2 regions of the Hoeflea algicola genome follow, and region 1 is predicted to be linked to the other one. Evidence: riboswitches for the same ligand, from Rfam matches in the RefSeq annotation. Region 1 holds a riboswitch; the other holds the start of a gene.

Region 1 (4,812 bases):
GAGCAGATTGGCCGTATCACCAAGAGCGGAGACACCATGGTCAGGGCCATGCTCTACGAAGCTGCAAATGTCATGATGACGCGTTGCCGCGCCGATAATTGGCTCAAGACATGGGCCCTGGGCGTCGCCAGGCGACGTGGCGCACGGAAGGCAAAAGTCGCTTTGGCCCGCAAGCTTGCAGTCGTCCTGCACCGCATGTGGCGCGACGGAACCGAATTCTGCATGGAGAAGCCAATGCCAATCCTACGCTGACAACCTGATCACGCTCGTCGTGAGAAAGCGGAGAGCGTGTGGGCACGAATGACTGCGTTGGACACCTTGTGAGATCCCATCACGGTTTCGAGCTTGCAGCATTCAGACCCACCTTCGTATCGCCCAGAATGTGGCGCCCGGCGCGGCGACCACGAACAGAAGCGTGATACCCGCTAATGACGACGAACCAAAAGGAGAACGAGTTTGACCCATTACAGAAGGTGTCCGTCCAGCCGCTGGAGCAATGGGGCCGGCAAGGCAGTGTCATGATCGTGTTGCGCGACGTCACCGTCCGCGAAGCCGCGCAGAAAAGTCTCCTGGATGCCGGCGCAGCGCTGACGTTGCGCCTTGAGGAAAATCAGCGGCTGCAGCAAAAACTGGAACAGCAGGCTTTTCAGGACCACCTGACCGGCCTCTTCAATCGCCGTCACGCCAGCACCGTCATCCCGCCTGTGCTGTCGAGTGCGAGCGAGAACGCGCCGGTATCGTTGATCATCGTGGATCTCGATTACTTCAAGCAGGTCAACGACCGCTATGGGCACGATGTCGGCGACAACGTCCTGTCGTCCTTTGCCAAGATCCTCAGCGATAGCCTGAAAGGCGCAGAATTCGCGTTCCGCTATGGTGGCGAGGAATTCCTCATCGTGTTGCCCGCCACCGCCCGCGATTCCGCGCTCGAACGTTGTGCGCAGTGGCGGCACGAACTTGCCACCCTGGCCATTGCCGAGCTGGGGGACGTCGCCTTGTCGTTCTCGGCCGGTATCGCAATCGCTCCTCAGGCCGGAACGTCATTGCTGGAGTGCACAAAGACGGCGGACATCGCTCTTTACCGATCCAAGATTTCCGGGCGCAACAAGGACACCGTCTGGGGCGAGCATCTTGACGGCATGGACCGTGAAGGGCCTGCCGACGGCCACGGCGCCCGCACAGCCCCGTCAGGCCGTAAGGCAATGCTGCCTTGATCTGAACTTGGCAAAAGGTGCCCGGGCTGGGGCTCTTTCATGCGTTTGTCGACCGGGCGAAGTCGCTATCGACCGCCATGGCGGCGACCCACCTGGCGCGGTAGCCGGTCACTGGTGGGCGTGTGTGGTGGGGGTCGAAAGGTTGGCGATCATGCCATGGATTGGATAACCTGCCGTCGTTGCCATCTCCAAGACAACTGAAAAACCGCAGGGAGAGACAAAAGCCCTTGCATTTGCATGCAAATCCTGTTGAATGCGCCTCACCACAGGGGTGCCGCGTAGAGCCGCGGCTGAGACGCGGGCGCCATGCCCACGGACCCTCGAAGCTGATCTGGATAATGCCAGCGTAGCAAGGAGGAGCCAAGATGTTCGCAGGCGCGCAAGTATCCCTTTATCCCATGACCGACGGGTTCGTCGACGTGATCCTGTCGTCGCTCTCGGCGCTCGATCCGTATCGTGATCGGCTCAGAATCGAGACCGACGATATCTCGACGTTGATTGTCGGACCGCCCGAAGTGCTGTTTCCAGCGCTGCGCGATCTCTATGTCGCCGTCGCCGCATTCCGGCACCACGTCGTGCTGCGGGCCACGCTGTCGCGCGGATGTCCCGGCGAGCCGGATGACCCGATCTGCCAGACCGGCGCATTGGCAAACCCGTCCGAACCGCTCGAAAGCCGCCAGGCCGGAGCGCTGGCCGCCTTGGCTGAAGCGCCGGACACCGGCGAGATCGCCCGGGCGCAGTTCTCTCTCTATGTGATGGGTGCCGGTGACCACATGGCCGAAATCATGGGCTGTATCGATTTTCTGAAATCAAGCGGCTGTTTCGATCGTTCGAAGAATTTCTGCACAAGGCTGACCGGCGATTCAGGCGTGGTGTTTGCCACCCTGCAGCAAGCCTTCTGCCAGTTTGGTCCCCCGCAGGGCCATGTCACCATAGATCTGACGGTTTCAGCCAACAGCCCTTCGATCAGCTGATCCGATGGCTCATTCCCCGTCCGGTGCGCCGGCGGCCCGGCTTCGCCGTGAGCTGCCGGTCGCCCCAAGTGTTATGGCGGCAAGGCTTGTTCAAGGCCTGCCAGCCATTCTCAGTGTGCTCGCGGCTCTCGCCGTGTGGGAGCTCTATGTCCGGCTGTCGGGTATTTCGGCGCTGGTGCTGCCGGCGCCATCGCGGGTGGCGGGGCAGATCGTCGCCAACCGCGAGCTGCTGTGGGCCAACACCGTGCCCACCCTGCAGGCGACGCTGACCGGCTTCGCCTTCTCGGTCTCGGTGGCGTTTCTGCTGTCGCTGCTGATTGATTTCACCCCGAAGCTCAGGCGTGCGCTGTTTCCGGTGTTTGTCATCAGCCAGACCCTGCCGCTGGTGGCGATCGCGCCGCTGGTGGTGCTGTGGTTCGGCTTCGGGTTGACGCCCAAGATCCTGCTGGTGGCGCTGGTCACCTTTTTCCCGATACTGGTGGGGCTGGTCGATGGCTATGACTCCACCGAGCCTGACATCGAGGCGCTGCTCGGCTCCATGGGCGCCTCGCGGTGGAGCATCTTTCGCCGCGCCCGGTTCCCCTCGGCGATGCCCTATTTCTTTTCCGGTCTGCGGATCTCGATCACCTATGCGGTGGTGGCGGCGATATTCGCTGAATATGTCGGTGCCCGCGCCGGCCTCGGCATCGTCATTCTCAACGCCAAGAACAGTTTTCGCCCCGACCTGATGCTCGCCGCCGTGGTGATCAGTTCATTGCTGACGCTGGTGCTGTTTGGCGCCACCGCGCTGCTGCAACGCCTCGTGTTGAGTTGGCGGCATGCGGGGGCTGCGCCATGACTATGCTCGAAATCACCAGTGTCTCCCTCGCACTTGGCGGCACGCCGGTGCTCGACGATATCTCGCTGCATGTCGCCAAAGGCGAGTTCGTGTCGATCCTTGGACCATCCGGGTGCGGCAAATCCAGCCTGTTCCGACTGCTCACCGGTGCGTTGTCCGCGGATCGCGGAACCATCAACGTCAATGGCGCGCCGCTGTCGGCAAAGCCTCAAGCCTTCGCCTTCATGCCGCAGCGCGATGCGCTGATGCCGTGGCGGCGGATCATCGACAACGTCATCCTCGGGCTGGAAGTGCAGGGGATGGATCGCACTGAGGCGCGAGCGAAAGTGCTGCCGCTGTTTGCCACTTTCGGCCTCGAAGGTTTCGAGCAGCATTACCCGGCGCAACTCTCGGGCGGCATGCGCCAGCGCGCAGCACTTCTGCGCACCATCGTGCAGGACCGGCCGATCCAACTGCTCGACGAGCCGTTCGGCGCACTTGATGCGCTGACCCGGGCGGAGATGCAGGGCTGGCTGGAAAGCCGCTGGCAGCAAGCGCACTGGACCACGCTGCTGGTTACCCATGATGTGCGCGAAGCGGTGGCGTTGTCTGACCGTATCTACGTGTTCTCACGTCGTCCGGCCCGGGTCATCGCCGAGTTTGCCGTGCCCGGCCCGCGCCCGCGCCTCGGCCGTGCGCCCTCGGCCGAGGCCATCCAGCTCGAAGCTCAACTTCTCGACACCCTTCTCACCCAAACCGGAGACTGATCATGAAACATCTTCTCACAGCGCTTGCCTTGCTCATCGCCGTGCCCGCGATGGCTGCCGAAAAGCTCACCGTGGCGCTCGACTGGACGCCAAACACCAATCATGTCGGGCTCTACGTCGCCCAGGCGAAAGGCTGGTTCAAAGAGGCCGGGCTCGACGTCGAGATCCTGCCCTATACCGACACCTCGTCGGGCACGCTTGTTTCGACCGGCGTGGCGCAGTTCGGCATCTTGAGCGCTGTCAGCTTCCACAGCCAGCGCTCGATGGGTGCCGACATGACGGCAGTGATGGCGGTGGTGCAGCACGAGACCGGGCGGCTGGTGTTCAACGGCGAGCGCGAGGATATCCAGCGTCCCGCCGATCTCGATGGAAAGATTTATGCCGGTTTCGGCAGTGCTTGGGAAAACGCGCTGATCGCCTCGATTATCAAGCACGATGGCGGCAAGGGTACCTTCGACACGGTGACGCTCGGCACCTCGGCTTATGAGGCGCTGGCCAATGGCTCGGTCGATTTCACCCTGGAAGTCAGCACCTGGGAAGGTGTGAACTCGGTGCTTCTGGGCCGGCCGCAACGCGCATTCAGCTATGCCGATTACGGCGTGCCGGATCAGCACACCACCTTTCTGGGCGGCAACGCCACCTGGCTCGCCGCCAATGCGGAAACGGCAAGTGCCTTCGTGCAAGCTGCGCAGCGTGGCTACGCCTTTGCCGCCGACAATCCCGATGAAGCAGCCGAGATGCTGATTGCGGAAACGGGCGGCATGCTGTCGAATCCGGATCTGGTCCATGCTTCGATGCAGGCGTTGGTTGACGGCGGGTTTCTTCGTGATGCGGGCGAACCGGTAGGCCTGATCGACGCTGATCTGATCACCGGCATCACCGGGTTCCTGTTTGAAGCCGGGATCCTGCGTGACGCCAATGGCGACACACTCACCGAAATGCCGGACGTGTCGGAGTGGACCACCAACGCTTATCTCGCCAAGTAAAAATCGAGACAAAACCGGAGCTGCCCCGGTGGCTCCGGTTGATCTGCATGCGCG
Region 2 (4,812 bases), 190 kb from region 1:
GCCGCCCGCTTTTCAACCCTCGATTTCCTCGCGCAGCATTTCGAGTTCCATCCATTCGCCTTCCAGCGCCTCGATCTCGGCTTTCAGCGCCAGGTGCGCCTTGGCGCGGGCGGAAAACCCGTCGGGGTCCTTGGCAAATAGCGCCGGATCGGCCATTTCGGCCTCGATTTTCGCAAGTTTTTCTTGCCCGGCGGCGATCTTGCCGGGCAATGATTCAAGCGCAAATTTCTGCTTGTAGGACAGCTTGCGCGCATTTTCGCGCGCAGGCGCAGCGGGCTTTGAACCAGCGGACGTGCGGCCCGCCTCCTGAGCCTGTTTTGCCTTTTTCTCGCGCGCTTCCTCGCCGCGCTGGGCCAGCATGTCGGTGTAACCACCGGCATAGGCGATCCAGCGTCCGTCCGGATTGGCCTGGTCGGCCGGCGCCAGCGTCGATGTCACAGTACGGTCGAGAAAATCACGGTCATGGCTGACCAGGATCACGGTGCCGGGATAGGATGAAACCACCTCCTGCAACAGGTCCAGCGTTTCCATGTCGAGGTCGTTGGTCGGCTCGTCAAGGATCAGCAGGTTTGATGGGCGCGCCAGAATTCGCGCCAGCACCAGCCGGGCCTTTTCGCCGCCCGACAGATTGCGGATCGGTGTGCGCGCCTGCTCCGGCTGGAACAGGAAATCCTTCATGTAACCCGTAACATGCTTGGCTTCGCCGTTGACCAGAAGATTGTCACCGCGCCCATCGGTGAGATAATGCGCCAGCGTCTCTTCCGGATTGAGTACTTCGCGGCGCTGGTCGAGCACGGCGATATCGAGCTTTGAGCCGTGTCGCACAAAACCGGTATCGGTCTTGAGTTCCCCGATCAGCATCTTCAGCAAGGTTGTTTTGCCGGCGCCGTTCGGACCAACAATACCGATGCAGTCGCCGCGATTGATCCGCATCGAGACATCGCGCACCACCGGCGCTCCGCCATAACTCTTGGATATATTTTCCGCCTCGATTACCAGCTTGCCCGAATCGCGACCCTCGGCAACCTGTGCGTTGATCCGCCCTTGCGGGCCCTTGTGGCCACGATGCTCGGCACGCATGGTCTTGAGGTCAGACAGCCGCCGCATGTTGCGCTTGCGTCGCGCGGTCACGCCATAGCGCAACCAGTGTTCTTCACGCTCGATTTGACGTCCCAACTTGTGCTGCTCGAGCTCTTCGTTTTCGAGCACGGAATCGCGCCAGGCTTCAAAATGTTCAAACCCGCGGTCAAGTCTCAGCGACCGTCCCCGGTCGAGCCAGACCGTTGCCCGGCTGACGCGCTCGAGAAACCGCCGGTCATGCGAAATCACCAGCATTGCGCTGCGGCTGCGCAACAATTCCTCTTCCAGCCATTCGATCGTCGGCAGGTCGAGATGGTTGGTCGGCTCATCGAGAAGCAGGATATCAGGCTCCGGCGCCAGCACCCGTGCCAGCGCCGCCCGTCGCGCCTCGCCGCCCGACAATGTCTGCGGATCGGCGTCGCCATCAAGACCCAGGTGTTCGAGCAGGTAGTTGACCCGGTGCACATCGTCATTTGGTCCCAGCCCTGCTTCCGCATAGGCCTGAACCGTCGCGAAACCTTCGAAATCCGGCGCCTGCGGCAGATAGCGGATGGTTGCCGACGGATGCCGGAAGATCTCGCCCGATTGCGGCTCAACCTGCCCCGCGGCAATCTTGAGCAGCGTCGACTTGCCCGAGCCGTTACGCCCGACAAGGCAGATCCGCTCGCCCGGCTCGACCTGCAGCTGGACACCATCAAGCAGCGGGTCGCCGCCGAACGACAGGCAAATATCATCAAGTTTGAGAATTGGCGGTGCCATGCTCAAGCTCCGGTTAAATCATGAGGACGGGCGAGCAAAAGCGCGCGCCCGGATTCGAGGCTGACGGTAACCGCGCCCATAGCGACATTGGATATGGTGCGCGATGCGGCAAATGGAATGTCAGCCTTTTCCAGCGGGTATTTCACACCCGATAGGCTCAGACCAGTTAGTGCGCCGAGCGCAATCACCGAAAACAGCGATCCGACGGGCAAATCCAGCACGCGCTCTTCCAGGCGCAGAGGAACAGCCTCTTCTGTGCCCGATGTCAGCACCACGTCATATCCGCGTTCGCCAAGAGCGACAGCCTGGAAAAGATGCGCAAGCGCGTGATCGCTGCGTTCGCCAGCCAGTGCCCCGACCATAACCAGCCGCTGCGCACCGCGCTCGATTGCCTGTTCAACCGCGATCTCGCCATCGGTCAGGTCCTTGGCCGCAGCGAACGGCAGCCGCGGCACATCGCCATGGCGCGCCAGCAACGCGTCATCGGCAGAATCGAAATCACCAACCCACAGTTCCGGCGTCAGCCCCAGCGCCCGGGCATGGATCATCCCGCCATCGGCGGCGATCGCCCGCGCGCCTCGGACCAGGTCAAGAACCCGGTCGTCAATCTCGAGCGCACCGCCCAGCAGGATCGCAAATGTCAAATCAGCTCTCATCGCGGACAGCCAATAGCAGCTTTGCGCCCACTTGCCAGCGTCAGGAAGAAATTCTATGTCTTGTCTCGCTCTAACGGGGTGCCCGGCGTCAAAACCGTGCTGAGAGGCCTGACAGCCAACCCGAAGAACCTGATCCGGTTTGTACCGGCGGAGGGATTAGACGTGCTCCACGCGCCTATTCCTGTTTTTTGAACAAAAGGAGGCGCGATCAATGCGCAAATCATGGTTTCTCGCGGCTGCCCTTGCGACGGCTCTCCCCCTTGCTGCCAATCCCGCGGCCGGCGCAGACAAATCGCTGACTGTCTACACCTATGAAAGCTTCATCGCCGAATGGGGTCCCGGTCCCAAGATCGAGGCGGCGTTCGAGGCCGAATGCGGCTGCGATCTCAAATGGGTTGGCGTGGCCGATGGCGTGGCGCTGCTCAACCGGCTCAAGCTCGAGGGCGCCAAGGCCGAAGCCGGCATTGTGCTCGGCCTCGACACCAACCTTATCACTGACGCCAAGGCGACCGGCCTGTTCGAAGTCCATGGCCTCGACACCGCGGCCATTTCGGTCCCCCGCGACTTCAGCGATGACACCTTCATCCCCTATGATTATGGCCATTTCGCCGTGGTTTACGACAGCGAGGCAATCGAAACGCCGCCGACCAGCCTCAAGCAACTGGTTGAAGGTGATCCCGCGCAGAAAATCGTCATCCAGGACCCCCGCACCTCGACACCGGGGCTCGGGCTGCTGCTCTGGGTCAAGTCGGTCTATGGCAATGATGCCGCTGCGGCCTGGCAGAAGCTGAGCAAGCGCGTGCTCACCGTCACCCCGGGTTGGTCCGAAGCTTATGGTCTGTTCACCTCGGGCGAGGCGCCGATGGTGCTGTCCTATACCACTTCGCCAGCCTACCATATGGTAGTAGAAAAGACCGGCCGCTATCAGGCTGCCGAATTCTCCGAAGGTCATTATCTGCAGATCGAAGTGGCAGGAATGCTAGCCAACGCCCCCGACAAGGATCTGGCGCGCGAGTTCCTTGCCTTCATGATGACGCCGGGCTTTCAGAACGAGATCCCCACCAACAACTGGATGATGCCGGCCGCGGCGATCGACGTGGCATTGCCGGAAGCCTTCAGCAAGTTGGTGTCGCCTGCCAAGTCCTTCCTCTATGCGCCCGACGAGGTCGCCGCCAACCGTGCCGCCTGGATTGACGAGTGGCTTGCCGCCATGAGTCGCTGAGCAGGGTGCAGCTTTGATGCTGACCCGGGCTGAACACCGCGCAGCGAGGGCCGGCGGCATTGCCGCCCTCGCTGTCATCGGCCTGGCTCTGGCCTTGCCGATCATCGTGCTCGTCTCCTATGGCCTAAGCAGCGATGCCGGCACCAGTCAGGGCAGCTATCTCTACCGGATCACCCGCTTCACCTTGTTGCAGGCAGGTCTTTCGTCCCTGCTCAGTGTCGTCTTCGCGGTTCCGCTGGCACGTGCACTGGCCCGTCGCCCGGTTTTCCCGGGACGGCGCTGGTTGATCATCCTCTTCACCCTGCCTCTCGGCCTGCCGCCACTGGTGGCTGCCCTTGGCCTGATCGAGATCTGGGGCCGCAACGGTGTTGCCAACACCGCCCTGGGTTATCTCGGCGCACAAACTCCCTTCTCGATTTACGGCCTGGGCGGCATATTGCTGGCGCATGTGTTTTTCAACCTGCCGCTCGCCACCCGCTTGATCCTGCCCGGCCTTGAACGGCTGCCGCGGGAATACTGGAAGACCGCCGCCAACCTCGGCATGGGCGGATTCAGCCTGTTCCGGCTGGTCGAATGGCCGGCAATGCGCGGGTCGATTGCCGGCGCCGCGGGTCTGGTCTTCATGCTCTGCGCCACCTCGTTCACACTCGTTCTGGTGCTTGGTGGCGGGCCGCGGGCGACAACGCTGGAAGTGGCGATCTACCAGGCGCTGCGGTTCGATTTCGATCCCGGCCGGGCGGTGCTCTTGTCGACTATCCAGATCGTCCTGACGCTGACCATCATGGCAGGCCTCAAGCTTGTTTCCGCGCCGGCCGATCCCGGCAATACCAAGGGTGGCAGCGCCCACCGGCCCGATGTCCGCGGCGGCGTGCACGCAATTGCCGATGCGGCTCTGATCCTGCTCGCGGTCATTTTCGTGGCAGCGCCGATGCTTGCCGTGATCGGCGCCGGACTGGTGGCGGATCTGCCGCGCCTGCTTTCCGACGCGATTTTCTGGCGGGCAACCGCAACCAGCCTCGGCATCGGCATCGCTTCGGCAGTGCTGGCCCTGTTGCTCTCAAGCCTGATGGTGCGAGCCCGACATTCGGCCAACGC

Evidence for each region. A riboswitch is a leader RNA that binds a small molecule or an ion and turns the genes downstream of it on or off. The one in region 1 is predicted to bind thiamine pyrophosphate.
Region 2: linked by a shared signal. The riboswitch ahead of thiB (thiamine ABC transporter substrate binding subunit) and the one ahead of OEG84_RS14770 (YkoF family thiamine/hydroxymethylpyrimidine-binding protein) in region 1 are both predicted to bind thiamine pyrophosphate.

What each region holds. Positions count from the first base shown of each region.
Region 1 is NZ_JAOVZR010000001.1:3,011,073-3,015,884, reverse strand. It holds gene OEG84_RS14780 (IS110 family RNA-guided transposase) at 1-252, shown strand, start outside; gene OEG84_RS14775 (GGDEF domain-containing protein) at 519-1,214, shown strand; TPP riboswitch at 1,472-1,585, shown strand; gene OEG84_RS14770 (YkoF family thiamine/hydroxymethylpyrimidine-binding protein) at 1,580-2,188, shown strand; gene OEG84_RS14765 (ABC transporter permease) at 2,262-3,026, shown strand; gene OEG84_RS14760 (ABC transporter ATP-binding protein) at 3,023-3,772, shown strand; gene OEG84_RS14755 (ABC transporter substrate-binding protein) at 3,775-4,758, shown strand.
Region 2 is NZ_JAOVZR010000001.1:2,824,528-2,829,339, forward strand. It holds gene OEG84_RS13875 (ABC-F family ATP-binding cassette domain-containing protein) at 13-1,839, opposite strand; gene OEG84_RS13880 (thiamine diphosphokinase) at 1,842-2,495, opposite strand; TPP riboswitch at 2,560-2,668, shown strand; gene thiB (thiamine ABC transporter substrate binding subunit) at 2,707-3,717, shown strand; gene thiP (thiamine/thiamine pyrophosphate ABC transporter permease) at 3,734-4,812, shown strand, end outside.